DNA from 3 places in the Streptomyces europaeiscabiei genome. Region 2 is predicted to be linked to each of the others. Evidence: riboswitches for the same ligand, from Rfam matches in the RefSeq annotation. Region 2 holds a riboswitch; each other region holds the start of a gene.

Region 1 (6,095 bases), 2.6 Mb from region 2:
CTCCGGGCCGCCATCGAACAGATCGAGGAGCGAGGCGTCGCGGCGGTACGGATCGCCGACGTTGCCGCCGTCCTCGGGGTGAGCAACGCCTTGGTGCTCTACCACTTCTCGACCAAGGAAAGACTGGTGGCCGAGGCCTTCCGGTACGCCGCCGAGGACGACCTCGCCCACCTCCGCAAACTGCTGGGCCGCCGCACCACGGCACTGCGCCGACTGCGCGCGGCCGTCCGCTGGTACGCCCCGACCGGCCAGGCCAAGGGCTGGCGCCTGTGGATCGAGGGCTGGGCGGCCGCCCTCCGCGAACCCGCACTCCGCGAGGTCACCCGCGACCTGGACAGACAGTGGAAGGCCGCACTCACCGAGGTCATCGAAGCCGGCGTGGCGGCCGACGAGTTCCACTGCCCGGACCCCGCGGCGACGGCGCTCCGCCTCACCGCCCTCCTGGACGGTCTCGCCGTACAGATGACGACCTACGACGGAGCCGTCTCCCGCATCCGAGCCCAGAACTGGGCCGACGAGGCTCTGGCCCACGAACTGGGCCTGACCCGCGAGAACCTCACAGCGGCGACCCGCTGAACGAACCGCCGCCAACCGAGCAGGCCCCGCCACGACGGCGAGAAGCCGCCCGTCGGCGGAAGCGGCCGACGGCGGAAGCGGCCGACGGCGGAAGGAGCCGACCGGCGGACGGGGCCGTGCCGGTGCGTAGCACCCGTCGCGCAGAGCGGCCGGCCCGGAGAACGGCTCCCCACCCACCAGGTCCCCGCGCCCCAAAAGGGGCGTGGGGAACTGCGCGAGCAACCACACGGCGCCCGCACCCGCACGCAGCGCAGCACCCCCACGACAAGCAGGCACCCACCGCACCGGGTGGGCCCGGCCACCCCCAAGCCCGGGGTCGGCCACTGCGAACCGGCCGACCGCCGGAGGCAATCCCGTCAGGCCTCTCAGACCTCTCGGGCCTCTCAGGCCACCGCCCCGATCCACGTCCTGATGTCGTCCGGCGACAACTGCCCCTTCGCCGACACATGATCCCCGGACGACTCCCCCCGCAGTCGCCGCCCGATCCACGGCACCAGATACTCCCGCGCCCAGTGGATGTTGTCGCGGCGCATCTCGAGCGTGCCGCGCGGCGGCAGCGGAGGCCACGGCTGATCGGGGTCGGCCGGAATGTCCACGCCCAGCACCTGCCCCGCCCGCAGGGCGACCCGCGTGTGCCCCTCCGGCGACAGGTGCAGCCGGTCGAGGTCCCAGGCCCGCCGGTCCTGGACCGTCTTCAGGGACCACAGGTCCAGCACAGGACACCCGTACCGGTCGGCGATGGCCCGCACATGCAGGTTGTACGTGGCGATCTTGCCCCGCATGTGCCTCAGCACCGGGACGTCACGGGTGTCGAACCCGGTGGTCACCATGACCGTACCGACGGCCGAAGTGAGCCTGGACACCGCCCGCTCGAACCTCTCGGCGACCTCGTCGGGATCGGTGCCCGGCCGGATGATGTCGTTGCCGCCCGCGCAGAAGGAGATCAGATCGGGCGCGAGCTCCAGAGCCCTCGGCACCTGGTCCGCCACGATCTGGTCGAGGAGCTTCCCCCGCACAGCCAGGTTGGTGTAACCGAAATCGCCCTCGGGCACCCGGTCCGCGAGAAGCACCGCGAACCGGTCGGCCCAGCCGACGAACCGCCCGTCGGGCCCGGGATCGCCCACGCCCTCGGTGAAGCTGTCCCCCACCGCCACGTACGACCCGATCATTGATCTGCTGTCATTCTTCGAATCGTCTGCCACATCGGCCCATGATTCACCTTCCGATGTGACCTACGCGACCGTAATAAGGGGTTGACGGTCGGTGAGATAGGCCACGGGTAAGTTTTGGGTCAATCCGGAATACACCGGGCCGGGACGGCGGCACCCCGCCACCCCGACCCTCTCCCTCGACCATCCCGGTCCGGCCGACCGCTCAGTGCCGACCGCCCGGCCTCCACACCCGGAAGTCCTCGATCCGGAAGTGACTCCAGGTGGTGCGGAAGGCGAAATGCCCACCCGTGTACGGCGCGGGATCGACGTGGTCGAAGACGAGCCGCCCGTTGTTCCACCACTGGACCTTCGAGCCGTCGGAGACGATCCGGACGCGGTTCGGCTCGTTCGCGACGAGCAGCGGCTCGGTGTAGTCGTAGATCAACGGCCGCACACCCGCCTCACCGACGTACCGACGCAACCGCGTGGTCGTATTCGTGTTGGCGCCGTACCCGACGTAGTACGTCTTCAGATGGTCGTACTCGGCGAGCGCGCCCCCACGCCGGGTGGCGAAAAGATCATCGGGCGACCGCACATCGACGGCGTTCCAGAAGTTGTTGAGATCGGAGACCCGGTCGTTGACCCCGCCCGCGGAGACCGGCGTGGCCGTGTACTCGACGACGTACGGCCCTGCCAGCTTCCGCTTGAACCAGACCGTGGCTCCGGCGGGCACGTCGACATCCAGCACCCCGCGCGAGGCCGTGACCGCCCCGCCCCTCTCCAACTCCAGGGCCCACTGCCCGAGCCCGTGCCGGAAGTCGTCGGCGGCGATCAGCCGGCCGCGGCGGCGGCTCGCGGACGCCGTCCCCGCCGGGGCGAGCGCCGCGAGGGCCGCGCCGGCGGCAAGGGTCCCGAAGGCTCTGCGAGTGGTCATGACGCTCCTTCTTTGACATTCACCCGCTCCAAAAAGAGGGGGATTCCAGCCCATGTGGGGTGAGGTCCGCGGTCACTCGACCGCGGTGGGGGCGGTGCTGCCCTTCCGGCACCGACTGTTCGCCGAGGGCGGGGAATCCCACCCTGTCCTGCCCGCGACGTCGGTTGCTGCGCCGGTGTCCGCGTTGCAGGTGAAACCGCAGGAAGAACAGGAGGAACAGGAGGAACAGGAGGACGCGGCCCGGCCCTTGCGCGAGTCGGGTCCGCTCCGGCCGACGGCGTACAACCGTTTCGGGCCGCCGTCCGCCGACACGTGGATCTGCGCGGGCAAGGTGACCGACGCGACGCCGAACAGGGCGCGGACGCCGCCACCGGTGAACCGGAAGGGCGGCCGGGAGCCGGAGTCGACGGTGGCGGCCTCGGCGGTGCGGCTCCAGTGGCCGTCGGAGACGAGCCGCCGGTCATCGGGACGCACCACGCCCGGCTCACCGGAGGCGAGAGCGGGCGCAGCGGCCCGGGCCGGAAGCCGCACGGCCACCGCAGCGCTCACGAGGACGCGGCTCTTGACGGCAGTGCGTCGGTCGACGCCGGACACGAAGACCCCCAAGGCGTAGAAAGCGCTTACGGAGACCACTGTGTCCGCTCATTCACATACCTGTCGAGACTTTGATCAGCCATGCCACGAGATCGCAATACGGTGATCACGCCTCGCCAGGGGCCGTGGCGGGGGCAGCCGACACGGAAGAAGGCCGACTCTCCGGGAACGCCGAAGGCCGGCCCCGCGGATCACGGGGGCCGGCCTTCGGTGCGGTCGTGCGGCTGCGCCTCAGACGCTGACGCCCTTCGAGCGAAGGTAGGCCAGCGGGTCGATGTCCGCGCCGTAGTTGGGGGTGGTGCGGATCTCGAAGTGCAGGTGCGGCCCGGTGACGTTGCCGGTCGCGCCGGAGAGACCGATCTGCTGGCCGCCGCTCACGGACTGCCCCGCGGAGACGGAGATCGAGGACAGGTGGGCGTACTGGGCGTAGTAGCCGTCGGCGAGCTTGATGACGACCTGGTTGCCGTACGCGCCGCCCCAGCCGGCGGAGACGACGGTGCCCGCACCCACGGACTTGAGGGTGGTCCCGGTGGGGGCCACGAAGTCGACGCCCGTGTGGTACCCGCTGGACCACATGCTGCCGGCGGTCTTGTACGCGGTGCCGACGGTGGCGCCCTGGATGGGCAGACTGAAGCCGGAGCTGTTGGACGACGAGGACTGGCCGCTCGACGTGGAGGTCGACGCCTGGGTGTCCTTCGACTCCTGCTTCGCGGAGTCTGCGGACTTCGACGACTGGGAGGACCCGGCGGCCGTCGAGGACTGCGACAGCTGCGGCTTCGACGACTGCGACGTACCGCCCGACGCGGCCTGCCCGCCGATCGACAGCTTCAGCCCCGGGTGGATGAGCGACGGGTCGGAGCCGATCTTCTCGCGGTTGTCCGAGTAGAGCTGCTTCCAGCCCCCCTCGACGTCCTGCTCGTCCGCGATCTTCGAGAGGTAGTCGCCGACCTTCACCGAGTAGGTCTTGGTCGCCGCCTTCTTGGTGGCGGTCTTCTCCGCCTGCGCGGCCTTCTCGGCCTGCTCGATCCGTGCGCCCGCCTCGGCCGCGGCCTTCTCGGTGGCGATCGTGGCGGCCTTCTCGGACACACCGGAAACGGCGGCCGTCGGGGTCGCGGCGTGGGCGCCGGCGGCTCCGATCAGCGGCAGCGCGAGCGCCGCGCCACCGGTCCCGGCGGCGGCGATCGAGCGGGTGAAACGCTGGGACTTCGGACGGCGGTGCTTACCCTTCGCGGGCATGGCGAATTCCTCTCCGGCGCCTGCGAGGTGAGCTGTCGGGTGCGGACTGGAGATGTCCGGCCGTGCTTGCGCACGGCTTTACCCCTAGCCGTTCCGGAGACCGGAACAGGCGGTACTACCTGTGGGTCCCCCGCTCCTGCCGTGGATCGGGTCGGTACGCGGCTCCGGTCGGCGGCAGGATTGGGCGTCCGTCCGGATTGACGCCGAACGTAAGCGACTTGTGCCCACAGAGACAACCATTGGGACTTCCTGTGCGTCTTCCCCCCTGATCCTTACATCAATTCACGATTACACTCCGTAAAGGACCGGTCTTGAATGTTGCCCAACGCCCTGTAAGCACATACGAATTACGTGAACATGGCGACAGCGGAACGTCACGAATATGACGCTGCTCACGCACCTACGTGCCAGTAGGCTTTATTACAGGGCTTGTTGGAATTACGGCTGCATTTCGGACAGATCACTCAAGTACGACGTAGGCGGATAACCGTCGCATCGAGGTCACCGCGCAGTCCTGTCCGCAGCCCGTGGTGCAACAGCACCGCACCTCGATGCATTTCACCCGTTTCACGGCACTCGTACGTTTCCGTCGGGTCGAGTCCGCGCAGCCGGAGCGGGGCCGACGGCTCGCCGTAGTGCTGGGCCTGGAGCCAGGCGAGGACGACGACCTCGTCGCCGTGGACGTACTGCACGGCACTCAGTCCGCCCGTCGGCGGCCGCAGCCGGTAGAGGTCGCCGCGCTGCACAACCGGCCGGATCTCCTTGTACAGCCCGACCCAGCTCCCCGCCTCGGCCAGTTCCTCCTCCGTCCACTCGGTGAGGTCGCCGCCGACGCCGAGCACACCCGCCATGGCACTGACGAAGCGGAACCGCAGCGAGCTGACCCGGCCGTTGAGCTGGTTGTTCGGGCTGTCGGTGACCCACGCGGCCATGGTCCGGGCCGGGTGGATCTGGCTGAAGCCGTGCTGGATGGCGAGCCGGTCGAGCGGATCGGTGTTGTCGGACGTCCACACCTGGTCCGTCCGGGCCATCACCCCGAGGTCGATCCGGCCGCCGCCGCCCGAGCACGACTCGAACGCCACTCCCGGGTGCGCGGCCCGCAGCCGGTCCAGCAGCGCGTAGAAGGCGCGCACGTGCTCGACCCACAGCTTCTGCGGGTACGGCTCTCCGGGCCAGCCGGCATCCGTGAAGCAGCGGTTGAAGTCCCACTTCACATAGTCGATCGGCGCGCTGGACAACAGCGCGTCCAGCCGTTCCCAGAGGTATTCCTGGACGTCCTCGCGCGCGAGGTTGAGTACGAGCTGATTGCGCAGCTCCGTCCTCTTTCGTCCCGGTTGGAACTGTGCCCATTCGGGGTGCGCCCGGTACAGCTCGCTGTCCGGGTTGACCATCTCGGGCTCGACCCAGATGCCGAACTGCATCCCCAGGGCGTGCACATAGTCGGCGAGCGGCTTCAGCCCCTTCGGGAAGCGGTCCGGATTGGGTGTCCAGTCGCCGAGGCCGGCGCGGTCGCTCGTACGCGCCCCGAACCAGCCGTCGTCCACGACGAACAGCTCGACCCCGATGGCCGCCGCCCGCCGCGCGAGCGTCCCCTGCTGTTCCTC
Region 2 (6,095 bases):
TCACCAGCGCGTCCTTGGTGACGGCACCCGCGTACACCTTGCCGTCCTCGGTGAAGAGGACGTTGATCAGCCGGGTCTTGAAGACCGTACCCGAGCCGAACTCGCCCTTGACCTGGTCGCCGAGGGAGTTCAGGAACCCGTCGACCCGGGCGTCGCCGGAGGAGTCGCCGCCGGTGGGCATGCCGCCCTCGGCGCCGCTGTCGAACTCGGCGATGGTGCTCCAGCCCTTGCCGATGGTCTTCAGGCCGTCGAGGCCGCTGGCGAACTCCTCCTCGGAACCCGCGGAACCCTCGGGGCCCTTGCGTCCCTCGGTTCCCTTGGCGTCCTTGCCGTCCTTGGACGCGCCGTTCTTGCCGGACTCCTCGAACACGGAGTCACCGAACCCGGACTCGTGGTCGCCCGACTTCTCGGCCTCGTCGGCCTCGGTGACCTTCGCGCCCTTCGGCGGGGTGAAGTCGAACGTCGAGGCGCTCGGCTTGCCGAAGTCGACCTTCGTGAAGCCCGCGTCCACGACGGCCGCGCCGCCGCTCGCCGGGGTGAGCGTGAACTTCAGCGGCAGCCCCGTCTTCGAGTCGACGGCGATCGAGATCGCCCCGACCGTCGAACCGGACTGCTTCGGCTTGATCACCAGCTTGTAGGCGTCCCGTCCGGCGACCTGCGCGGTCCCGTCGACGGTCACGGACGTGGTGTCGTCGACGGCCTTCAGGGCCTCCTCGGCCAGCTCCTGAGGCGTGGCGGGCACGTCCCCGGCGCTGTCCGGGGCGCCCTTGCCCGCATCGCCGCCCTTGCCCTTGCCCTTGCCCTCCGGGCCGGCCTCGGTCGCGTGGTACACCTCGTTCGAGGCGCTGTCGTACGCCCACAGGTCGTCGCCGTTGTGGATGACGCTGTACTCGGCGGCGTCGTCCAGCAGCGACAGCTTCTGCTTGTCGGGTCCGTCGGTGGCGACCCGCAACGTGTGGGTGCCGGTGGCGAGTTCGAGGAGCTTGGCGGAGGGGTCGGCGGCCGATCCACCGTCACCCCCGGAGGGCCCCTGCGAGGCGAGGCCGCCCACGAGACCACCCAGGTCGGGCAGGCCCAGGTCCGTGGTGATCTTCACCGTGCCGGACACCTGCTGTACGTCCGAGGCGGCGATCTTCTCGATGAGTTCCTGCGCGCTGATCTTCGGCAGATCGGGGTCACCGGAGCCGGCGAAGGCCGGAACGAGCCCGATCGTCGCCGCGGCCACGCCCAGCACGGTGACCGGGACGACGTACCGCGCGGCCTTGCGTCGTCGTGCCGAACGCGTCTCCTCGGCCTCGGCCGCGAGCGCGGCGGCGTCGCCGGACCGGGCGCTGTCGTCGGTTTCGTACGGTGCCATGTGTGCCTTACCTCCGTCGTCGGCGGCGGCGTCTACTCGTAGCCGCCATTCTCACCCGAATCGGTGAGGAGTGGTGATACCCATCTGACCAAATCGGCCGACGGGAATCGTCAGACTCGGGGCTCAACTCCGTGTACTGCTACGGGATGACATGGCGACCTGCGAGGGACTACATGGCGAGGCGGCGCCTACCCGCACCCCGTAGGGGTCGTCAGGGGTGGCGGCGTCGGCGCTGCGGAAGCCGAGGATCCCGGCGGTGCGAAGCCGGAGGATCCCGGCGATGCTCGTCGGCAGCCCGCGGTGTTTGGCGGGCTGTGTGATCTGAGGTGCGACTCGGGGCTGTCGCGGTCGCCGTGCGGCAGCTTGGAGACGAGCGATCCGGTGCCCCGCCCTCCCGGCGACCACCCTCCCGAAAACCGGCCTGGTGACCGACCCGGTGACCGTCCTCCGGCGACCGGGGGGCATCACGTCGAGCCGCCCGCGCACCGCTCGGAGCCGGCGCGGCACCAGGCGAACGTGCCGGCGGGCCAGGCCAGGCCGTGCCGCACCGGGATCCCCTGGTGGTCCCCCGGCTTCCGCTGTCCGCGGCCGCCGGGATCACGGTGGCGGCACCGGCCGACGTCGCCGGCCGCCGCGATGCCGGGGACGATCAGACCCTCGCGACGCGAGTGTGCGCCACGGAAGATCCCATGATCCTGCCGGACGGATCCGGGAAGACGGCAGTGGCTAACCGGCACGGTGCCGGACGGATCCGGGAAGACGGCAGTGGCTAACCGGCACGGTGCCGGACGGATCCGGGAAGACGGCAGTGGCTAACCGGCACGGTGCCGGACGGATCCGGGAAGGCGGGCGGGGCTAACCGGCGCGGTGCACCACCGCGTCGCACAGCTCCACCAGCGCCGCCTTCGCGTCGCACTCCGGCAGCGGCGCCAGGGCGGCCCGCGCCTCCTCGGCGTAGCGGACCGTGTCGCGACGGGCCTGCTCCAGCGCGGGGTGGACGCGCAGCCGGGCCAGTGCCTCGGCGTGGCGGGCGTCGTCGGTGAGGTCGGAGTCGAGCAGCTCGCACAGGGCGATGTCGTCCGGCAGCCCCAGCCGCCCCGCCCGCTCACGCAGTCGCAGCACCGGCATGGTCGGCACACCCTCACGGAGATCCGTGCCGGGCGTCTTGCCGGACTCGTGCGAGTCGGAGGCGATGTCGAGGACGTCGTCGGCGAGCTGGAAGGCGACGCCGAGGCGCTCCCCGTACTGGGTCAGCACGTCGACCACGGTCTCGTCGGCGCCCGCCATCAGCGCGCCGAGCCGCCCGGCGACCGCGACCAGCGACCCGGTCTTGCCGCCCAGCACGTCGAGGTAGTGGTCGATCGGGTCGCGTCCGTCGCGCGGCCCGGCGGTCTCCAGGATCTGCCCGGTGACCAGCCTTTCGAACGCCTCGGCCTGGATGCGGACGGCGTCGGGGCCGAGGTCGGCGAGGACGTGCGAGGCGCGGGCGAAGAGGAAGTCACCGGTCAGCACGGCCAGGGAGTTGTCCCAGCGGGCGTTGGCGCTCGGCACGCCGCGGCGCACCTCGGCCTCGTCCATCACGTCGTCGTGGTACAGCGTGGCGAGATGCGTCAGCTCGACCACCACCGCCGAGGGCACGACACCCGGCGCGTACGGGTCGCCGAACTGCGCCGCGAGCATCACCAGCAGCGGCCGGAACCGCTTGCCGCCCGCGCGCAGCAGATGCTGGGCGGCCTCCTGGATGAACGGGACCGCACTCTTGGTCGCCTCCAGCAGACCCTCCTCGACGGCCGCCATTCCGGCCTGGACATCGGCTTCGAGAGCCTGGTCCCGCGCGCTCAGCCCAAACGGCTCGACGACGGTCACGAGGGTTCTCCTGTCTGCTGACGTCTAATGACGGTCACACGGTCGGTCTAGGTCGCTCTCACAGTCGATGACAAAGTTTGTCGATCTGTCGCTGTCATCACCCGAGTCAGCGTATCCGGTCACCTTTCGATCACCACGAGCGCCCACGGGTTCGCCCCGGGTGGTAAGGGACCGCACTCCCCATATTCTTGATCAACTGATACGCGCCGATATCCACCGACGCGCATGCCGGACCCGCCCGCCACGGCCAGCGACGGGTACCCGCCCCTCCCCCGGAGACGCCCACACACCCCCGGCCGGCCGTATCCGCGCCCGCAGACCAGCCGTTTTCCACCCATATGCGCCCCACCAGCCCGGCCCGAGTTGACCGATTTGCCGCTTACCCGGCACTTCTCCGGACTTCTCCCGTGAGTTGGGTCACGGGCACCCCGCGCGGGACCCTCGCCCCACGTCGGCGACTTTCCCTTTGCGGTAGGCAAGTTGAGTCGCGAACGACACCCGAAGCCGGGGGCCGAATCGCATCAAACTCAAGGTCAACTGGATCAAAGCGCCAAATCAGGACTTGTTCCGGTCGTGTGCTCTCGCATACGTTCACACCTCGTCCGGACGGACCGCCGAATCCTGCCGCCGCCCCGGACTCCCCACCCATCACCACTCATCCACGCACGGCAGGAGCGGGGGACCCAGGTAAGCCGTCGGTCCGATTTTCCCCATTCGGACCGGCTTGGGGTGAAGCCACGCGCAGTCCCAGCGGACGCCGCACGCACAGCGACCGCCGGGACGACACGCACGGCCGGGCATCTCCAGTCCGAACCCGACAGCTCACCCCGTAGGCGACGGAGAGGAATTCGCCATGCCCGCACAAGGCAAACACCGCCGCCCCAGAAGCAACGCGCTGACCCGTGGCATCGTCGCCGCCGGAGCGGGCGGGGCCGCACTGGCCCTCCCGCTCACGGTCGCCACGACCGCGAACGCCGCCACCCCGGCCCAGGCCGTCACCTCCGTACAGTCGGCCCCGCAGTCCGCGCCCGCCGCGGCGCAGCCCGCCTCCCGGACGTACACCGTGGTCTCCGGTGACACGCTCTCCTCCATCGCACGGAAGCACCACACCAAGGGCGGCTGGCAGCGGCTCTACAAGGACAACCGCACGACCATCGGCGACAACCCCGCGCTGATCCGGCCGGGCCTGAAGCTGAAGCTGAACGCGACGAAGTCGTCCACGGCGCAGAAGTCCTCGACGGCCTCCACCGCCACGCAGGCGTCGGTCAAGACCTACGCGAACAACCTCGACGGCTGGATCCGCGAGTCGCTGGACATCATGGCGCAAAAGGGAATTCCCGGGACGTACAACGGGATCTACCGCAACATCATCCGCGAGTCGTCGGGCAACCCGCAGGCCATCAACAACTGGGACTCCAACGCCGCCGCGGGCACCCCGTCGAAGGGCCTCCTCCAGGTCATCGACCCGACGTTCGCCGCGTACCACGTGTCCGGCACCCCGTACGACCCCTACGACCCGGTCGCGAACATCACGGCGGCGTGCAACTACGCCGCCGACCGGTACGGCTCGATCGACAACGTCTTCGGCGCGTACTGAGCCTCCGGCTCCCCCTTCTCCACGCTGTTCTGTTCCCCTGGGCCGGCGGGCCCAGGGGAACAGTCATGCGTGGGAGGAACCGTTCACCGAAGGACGGTTCGCGCCGGAGCCGTTACAGGAGGAGCAGTCATAGGGGGGTCGTCACGGGAAGAGCCGTCACGGCAAGAGCCGTCACGGGAAGAGCTTCTCCAGCACCACCGCGATGCCGTCGTCCTCGTTGGAGAGGGTCACCTCGTCGGCGACGGCCTTGAGTTCGGGGTGGGCGTTGGCCATGGCGACCCCGTGCGCGGCCCAGTCGAACATCGGGATGTCGTTGGGCATGTCACCGAAGGCGATGGTCCGGTCCGGGGTCAGTCCGAGATGCTCGGCGGCCAGGGCGAGGCCCGTCGCCTTGGTGATGCCGCATGGCTGGAGTTCGACGGTGCCGGGCCCCGACATGGTGACCGTCGCCAGCGAACCGACCGCCATGCGCGCCGCCGAGGCCAACTCGTCGTCGGACAGGTAGGGATGGCGCAACAGCACCTTGCTGATCGGCTCGCACCACAGGTCGTCCCGGCGCGGCACCCGCACGGCGGGCAGCGTGGGGTGCGGCATGAGGTAGCCGGGCTCGATCAGGGTGAGGCCGTCGACGCCGTCCTGGTCGACGGCGGCGTACACCTGTCCGACCTCCGCCTCGATCTTGCCGAGCGCGGTCTCGGCGAGTTCACGGTCCAGGGTGACGGACCAGAGCAGCCGGTCCGCGCCGTGGTCGTACAACTGCGCGCCCTGCCCGCACACCGCGAGCCCCCTGCTGCCGAGGTCCTCCAGCAGTGGTCGCACTCTCGGTGCCGGCCGTCCCGTCACCACGAGGTGCTGAGCACCGGCCTCCGTGGCCCGCGCCAGCGCGGCGAGGGACCGGTCGGAGAGCGTGTCGTCACTGCGCAGGAGCGTTCCGTCCAGGTCAGTGGCGATGAGTGAATATGCGGTGGGTGCGGCCATGATCAGAGAATACGGATGCGGCGCCCCATCGGTTCGACGCGAACCGGACGACGTCCGGCATCCCGACCGCCACAGGGTGCCGCCATGTCAACGCCCGTTGCCCGAACGCGAGTTCACGGAGCCGGGCGGAGGTCGCGCCGCTCGAAACGGCCGCAGGCCCTGAAAGGGGCGCGGGACGGTATCGACATGCTGCTCCGCCGCGGGGGTGCGAACAACCCCCCGCACCCCCGCCCCCCGAGACGCACCAACCCACCCGGGGCGTCCGGGATTCAGCTCACCCGTGCGCCGCCGCTAGAT
Region 3 (6,095 bases), 4.7 Mb from region 2:
TGCCGAGAACGGCGAGCGCCTCGGCACGGCTCAGCGGCTCGCGCCGGAGCCCCTTGTCCACCAGCGTGTTCAGCAGGTCCATGAGAGCCGATCCTGTCCTACCAGGCCGCTCCCGGCCAAGGAGAGTTCGGACAACAGAGTGGGATCGACGTGTGGGTATCACCACATCGTGGGCGGCCGGTCGTGCCGTTAGTGTCTGTGCACTGCCTACAAAAGCCCTCGCGCCGTCCACGACGGCCCGGCGCCGCGGGCTGCCCACATCACCCCGGAGGACCCATGGCGTTCGGCTGGATCGACGAGCAGGCGTCGGCGCGTCGCCGGGCCGGGCTCGTACGCACCCTGCGCCCCCGTCCCGCCGACTCGCCGCTCCTCGACCTGGCGAGCAACGACTACCTCGGTCTCGCCCGGCACCCCGAGATCACCGAGGGCGCCGCCGAGGCCGCGCGCCGCTGGGGCGGCGGGGCCACCGGATCCCGGCTCGTCACCGGCACCACCGAGCTGCACGGCGAGCTGGAGCGGGAACTGGCCGACTTCTGCGGCTTCGAGGCGGCCCTCGTCTTCTCGTCCGGCTATGCCGCCAATCTCGCCGCCGTGACCGCGCTCGCGCCGCACGGCTCCCTGATCGTCTCGGACGCGGGCAACCACGCCTCCCTCATCGACGGCTGCCGGCTGGCCCGGGGCACCACCCAGGTGGTGGCCCACGCCGACCCGGAGGCGGTCCGCAAGACGCTCGGCACGGGCGGCCGTGGACCTGCCATCGCCGTCTCCGACACGGTCTTCTCCGTGGACGGCGACGCCGCCCCGCTGGCCGGACTCGCCGCCGCCTGCCGGGAGTACGGCGCCGGGCTCGTCGTGGACGATGCCCACGGGCTCGGTGTCCTGGGCGACGGGGGCCGGGGCGCGCCGCACGCGGCGGGGCTCGCGGGCGCCCCGGACGTCGTCGTGACGGTCACGCTGTCGAAGTCGCTGGGCAGCCAGGGCGGTGCCGTCCTCGGCCCGGCGCACGTCATCGACCACCTGGTCAACGCGGCCCGCACGTTCATCTTCGACACGGGCCTCGCCCCGTCCTCGACCGGCGCGGCGCTCGCCGCGCTCCGGCTGCTGCGCCGCGAGCCGGAGCGGGCCGCGCGGGCTCGCGCGGTGGCGAGGGAGCTGCACACACGGCTGACGGCGTCGGGCCATGAAGCGGTGCGGCCCGACGCCGCCGTGGTGTCCGTACGCGCGCCGTCGCCGGATCAGGCGGTCCGGTGGGCGGCGGACTGCCGGGCGGCGGGTCTCGCCGTCGGCTGTTTCCGCCCACCGTCGGTACCCGACGGCGTCTCGCGGCTGCGGTTGACGGCCCGCGCGGATCTCACGGAGGGGCAGATCGACCGAGCCGTGCGGATCGTCGGCGATACGCGACCGTGAGTCGGCGTCCCGGCCGAGCGTCGCCGTAAGCGGAAGTACGAACGCTGTCGGTGGTGGTCACCGCAGCGTGGTGATGAATCCCTCCCAGGCATCGGGGTCGAACAGCAGGGCGGGCCCCGCCGTGTTCTTCGAGTCGCGTACGGCGACCAGGCCGGCCCAGCGGCCGGACCAGGGACGGGCCGTCTCCACACAGTTGTTCATCCCTGTACTGCGGCTGCTGCGCAGCCATCGCACTCCGAGCAGTTCGGTACTGGTGGGTACGTTCCGAGGCAGAGCGGACATGGTGCCTCCTTACGCGCCGGCGGCTAGCCCGGCGATGTAATCCAACGAGTCCTCGGGCGAAAGGGCGTGGATCTGAAGGGTGTTGAAGGCCTCGACATACGCCTTGAGGTCTTCTTTCCGTTCGAGATAGAGGCTACTCGTCAAGTGGTCGAGAACAACCACGTCCAGATCGGATGTGCTCGGAAATGAGAAAATTACGAAAGGTCCGGTGACGCCGATGTGCGCCCCGGCAGTGAACGGGAGTACCTGCAGTCGCACCTGAGGCAGCCGCGCCGCCTCGACCAGACGGACCAGCTGCCGGGCCATGATCTCGGGACCGCCCACCTCACGTCGGAGAACGCTCTCGTCGAGCACGGCGCTCAGCTCCATCGGCGGCTTCCCGCGCAGAACTTCCTGCCGTGCGAGCCGCACCTCCACGAGCGCGTCCAGTTTGTCGTCTTCCAGCCCCTCCACCGCGGCCCGTGTCACCGCCCGCGCGTACTCGGGGATCTGCAGCAGACCCGGCACCACCGAGGTCTCCAGCGTCCGCATCCCCCCGGCCTGCGACTCCAGGCTGATGAAGTCCCGGTACGTCGGCGGCAGTACGCCCCGGTACGCGTGCCACCAGTTGTGCCGCCCGCCGCCGTCCTCGGAGCCCGCCAACGCCAGGAGCAGCTCCCGTAACTCGGTGTCGTCCACCCCGTACGCGTCGAGCAGCTTGCGTACGTCCGCGGGCTTCACCCCGCTGGCGCCCGTCTCGATCCGGCTCACCTTGGACTGGTGCCAGCCCACGCGAAGGGCCGCCTCGATACTGGTGAGCGCGGAACGGGTGCGCAGGACGCGCAACTCCGCACCGAGCTTGCGGCGGCGCACCGCCGGACCGTACTGCATGGGTTTCTCCTTCCGCCCGGCGCGCGAAGTCGGGGTGACGACAGAGGATGGACGAAAACCCCACCCAAATACGGTCGGCCGTCGGATGGTTCACCGCTTCGAGCGACAGATATATGCACATCTTGGTGGATCGCCCCTCGACACGGCCCAGGTAGTGGCAGTCTGGCGCGAAGCACCAGTCCGGGACCGTAGTCGAACCATCCGCTCCCTGTCGGACACCGGTCCCGTGGGAAAGGGACGCCTCGCCATGGCAGATCACCTGGAAGCATCCGTCACTCTGCCGAGCGATCCCGCCTCGGTGTCCGCAGCCCGGAACTACGTCGCCAGTGTGCTCGCCGAATGGGGCCTGCCGGGCGACACGGACATCGCGGACACCGTGCGCCTGATCGTGTCCGAACTCGCCACCAACGCCGTCCAGCACACGCTGGGGCAGTCGCCCACCTTCACCGTGGACCTCGCGCTCGACCGGGACGAGCACCTGCGCATCGGTGTCACCGACAGCCATCCACGCTTTCCGAAACGTCTGCCGGCCGCCGTCCAGCAGGACAACGGCCGGGGCATGGTCATCATTCGCTGGCTGACGGCCGAGTTCGGCGGCAGACTGAGCGTCAGACCCACCCGGGAGGGCGGCAAGACGGTGGCGATCGAACTTCCGTGGACGGCCCCCGTACAGCCGGTCACCGCAGGCGGTCCACAGGAGACCTGACGGCGCGTTCCTCCGGGGCGGGTGCCGACGTCGGTGTGGTGTCGCGGTCGGCGTGGTGTCGAGGTCGGAGGGGCGTCGCACCGGCTTCGGGAGCACGGCCCACAGGATCAGGCGCGCGAGGAGCCTGCCGGCCCCGGCGGTGATCCCGGCCTTCCGGCCGAGGGTCACGTCCACGACGAGCAGGACGGATCCGGTGACGGCAGGCATCAGTACGATCAGGCCGACGGTGGTCGGCCGGCAGGAGGCCTGCGCGATGACGGGGCTCGGCGTTCTGCCGGAAGAGCGAGCGGCGCAGGGGCGGCCGGGGCGGTGAAGGGCGTCGCCGTGAAGACCGTCGGCGGCAGGGTCACCACGTAGGTGGCGCAAGGTACGGAGTCCGGAGCCGGGAAGCGCGGTGTGAAGGCCGGCGTGAGCAGGAACGCGAAGAGGATCTGCACCCCGCTCCGGGTGACCGCAACTCCTGGAGCGGCTCGGAGAAACTGCGGCCGGCGCGTTCGACGGGGGGCTCGTCATGTGCGTCGCGGGGGGTGTCTCGTTATGTGCGGGGTGGGAGCGTTCTTCGGCCACAGGCGAACGTAGCCACCTCCGGCCGTGACACGCCCGTCGGGGGCGGCGGAGAGCCCCGCCGCCCCCGACGGTGAGTCAGCGGACCCGGCCGTACCAGACGCTCTTCGTCCAGAGCTTCTGCAGCCGGACGACGTCACCCGTCTTAGGCGAGTGCCAGATCTTTCCCTTCCCTGCGTAGATCCCGACGTGGTACACGCTCGATCCCGAGTGGAAGAAGACGAGGTCTCCGAGTTTGCGGTTGCCCGCGGAGATGTGCTTCGTCTTGTTGTACTGCTGCTGAGCAGTACGGGGCAGCTTCTTGCCCGCCTTCTTGAACGAGTAGAGCGTCAGCCCTGAGCAGTCGAACCTGCCCGGGCCCGTGGCGCCGTACTTGTAAGGGGAGCCCTTCTTGGAAGCCGCGACCTTGAGTGCCTTCGACGCCACGGTGGCGGCCTCGGCGTCGGATGCGACGCCCGGTACCACGATGCTGCCGCTCACTGCGGCGATGGTGAGAGCCGAGGCCGTACCGGCCCGGGTCAACAGCGACGGGACACGATTCAGCGCAGACATGCGCAACCCTTCGTCAGCCGCCTGTGAAGGATGACCTGTCGGATTCGGGCTGGCGAAGTTGCCCGGCCGCTGACGCGGCTTCACCCCAAGGGCTGCTCGGCGCGGTCATGGCTTGACCGTTCCGGCGACCCGTCGTGCTTGGGTCCTCCACTCCTGCCGATGCACTTCTGTCGACCGGTCATCCGGGCGGCGGCAGGACTCGGCGTCCACCCGGATCGCCCCGCCGCTGCGGCGGGGGCTTGTCGTCAGGAAGGGATCTTGGCGCACTGAAGTCCGAAAATCCCAACGGAACCGGGGATTTGTGGTCTTACTCACCACTCACCCGTTCGGGTGGACAGGGTGTTTTCGGTAAGTGTGTCCCAGTGGTCGAGGAGGTCCGCACCAGCAAGGGAATGTGACGTTCCGGCCATGTACCAGGCGTGTTGCGCAACTTCACAGGTCCTCACGACGTATGGGCCGATGGGTCGATCGCGGTAGCCCGTCCGGAGGGCTCGAAGGCCGGACCGGACACTCCGTCAGTAGTACGGCGAGCGACCCGGGATCGGTTCAGGCGGGCGAGTCCTCCGGTTCCGGCGGCAGTGCCACGCGGCCGGCCCGGCGCTCGCCGTCGAGGACCCGCAGGGCACGCGCGAGTGTCGGGGCGTGCACCTCACTCTCCCCGCGCCTGTGCATCAGTTCGAGCGCCTCGCGCAGAGCGGTCGCCTTGGCGACGAGCGCCTGCGCCGCCCGCAGTCCGCGGTATGTGTCGCCCGGCCGAGCCGGATTGATCCGCCCGAGCAGATCGACCACGTCCAGATAACAGTCGACCAGCTCCGCCTCGGCGCGTGTGAGCGCGGGCAGCGGCGGCAGTTCGGGTGGGAGCATCCGCGCCTCACCTCGCGCCGGGGAGCGTGCGCGAGGTCTTGCGGCTCTGGATCACCCGGTCGGCCAGGCCGTACTCCACCGCCGCCCAGGCGTCGAGGAACTTGTCCCGCCCGATGTCGGCGCCGACCCGCTCCGGGCTCTGCCCCGTGTGCCGGACCAGCATCTCTTCCACCTTCCGGCGGTTGCGCGTCAACTCCTCGGCGTGGATCACCAGATCGCTCGCCTGCCCCTCGATCCGGTCGGCCACCGTCGGCTGGTGGATCAGCACGCGTGCCCCCGGCAGCATGAACCGCTTGCCCGGTGTGCCCGCCGCCAGCAGCACCGCGGCGGCCGACCCCGCCTGCCCCAGGCAGATGGTCTCCACGTCACAGGTGACGTACCGGATGGTGTCGTAGAGCGCCGTCATCGCGCTGAACGAGCCGCCGGGCGAGTTGATGTACAGCGCGATGTCGCGGTCCGGCGACTGGTACTCGAGGTACATGAACTGCGCCATCACATCGTTCGCCGACGTGTCGTCGATCTGCGTCCCGAGGAACACGATCCGTTCCTCCAGCAGCTTCGAGTACGGATCCATCGTTCGGTGACCCGCGCTGGTGCGCTCGGTGAACTCGGGCAGCACATGACGGGCCGACGGTTGAAGGGCTGATGGTTGAAGGGTCGACGGTTGACGGGCCGACGGTCGGTTCGCGGGCACGGGCGCGCCTCCTCTGAGTGACTTCTGTACAGAATGTACAGGGCGTACGAGGCGATGGGGAGGGGAGGGGAGGGATGACGGCACCCCGGACCGGGGTGGTCCGGGGTGCCGTGGAGTGCGGGTGGGGCGAGTTCAGCATGATCTAGCGCGGAACCC

What was found. A riboswitch is a leader RNA that binds a small molecule or an ion and turns the genes downstream of it on or off. The one in region 2 is predicted to bind cyclic di-AMP.
Region 1: linked by a shared signal. The riboswitch ahead of OG858_RS38575 (LysM peptidoglycan-binding domain-containing M23 family metallopeptidase) and the one ahead of OG858_RS27565 (LysM peptidoglycan-binding domain-containing protein) in region 2 are both predicted to bind cyclic di-AMP.
Region 3: linked by a shared signal. The riboswitch ahead of OG858_RS06760 (C40 family peptidase) and the one ahead of OG858_RS27565 (LysM peptidoglycan-binding domain-containing protein) in region 2 are both predicted to bind cyclic di-AMP.

The regions. Positions count from the first base shown of each region.
Region 1 covers NZ_CP107841.1:8,879,111-8,885,205, reverse strand. Annotated here, with positions in the region: gene OG858_RS38595 (TetR/AcrR family transcriptional regulator) at 1-576, shown strand, start outside; gene OG858_RS38590 (SGNH/GDSL hydrolase family protein) at 960-1,745, opposite strand; gene OG858_RS38585 (DUF6250 domain-containing protein) at 1,951-2,661, opposite strand; gene OG858_RS38580 (hypothetical protein) at 2,734-3,294, opposite strand; gene OG858_RS38575 (LysM peptidoglycan-binding domain-containing M23 family metallopeptidase) at 3,487-4,491, opposite strand; cyclic di-AMP (ydaO/yuaA leader) riboswitch at 4,496-4,654, opposite strand; gene OG858_RS38570 (alpha-galactosidase) at 4,956-6,095, opposite strand, start outside.
Region 2 covers NZ_CP107841.1:6,297,920-6,304,014, reverse strand. Annotated here, with positions in the region: gene OG858_RS27575 (LolA family protein) at 1-1,357, opposite strand, end outside; gene OG858_RS27570 (polyprenyl synthetase family protein) at 2,213-3,223, opposite strand; cyclic di-AMP (ydaO/yuaA leader) riboswitch at 3,866-4,072, shown strand; gene OG858_RS27565 (LysM peptidoglycan-binding domain-containing protein) at 4,077-4,820, shown strand; gene OG858_RS27560 (Cof-type HAD-IIB family hydrolase) at 4,992-5,798, opposite strand; gene OG858_RS27555 (NAD(P)-binding domain-containing protein) at 6,073-6,095, opposite strand, start outside.
Region 3 covers NZ_CP107841.1:1,616,725-1,622,819, reverse strand. Annotated here, with positions in the region: gene bioB (biotin synthase BioB) at 1-82, opposite strand, end outside; gene OG858_RS06790 (8-amino-7-oxononanoate synthase) at 277-1,407, shown strand; gene OG858_RS06785 (DUF397 domain-containing protein) at 1,465-1,689, opposite strand; gene OG858_RS06780 (helix-turn-helix domain-containing protein) at 1,699-2,559, opposite strand; gene OG858_RS06775 (ATP-binding protein) at 2,807-3,265, shown strand; partial or broken gene OG858_RS06770 (DUF6328 family protein) at 3,413-3,472, opposite strand; gene OG858_RS06765 (DUF6328 family protein) at 3,481-3,702, opposite strand; gene OG858_RS06760 (C40 family peptidase) at 3,908-4,381, opposite strand; cyclic di-AMP (ydaO/yuaA leader) riboswitch at 4,385-4,555, opposite strand; gene OG858_RS06755 (hypothetical protein) at 4,928-5,245, opposite strand; gene OG858_RS06750 (ATP-dependent Clp protease proteolytic subunit) at 5,253-5,939, opposite strand.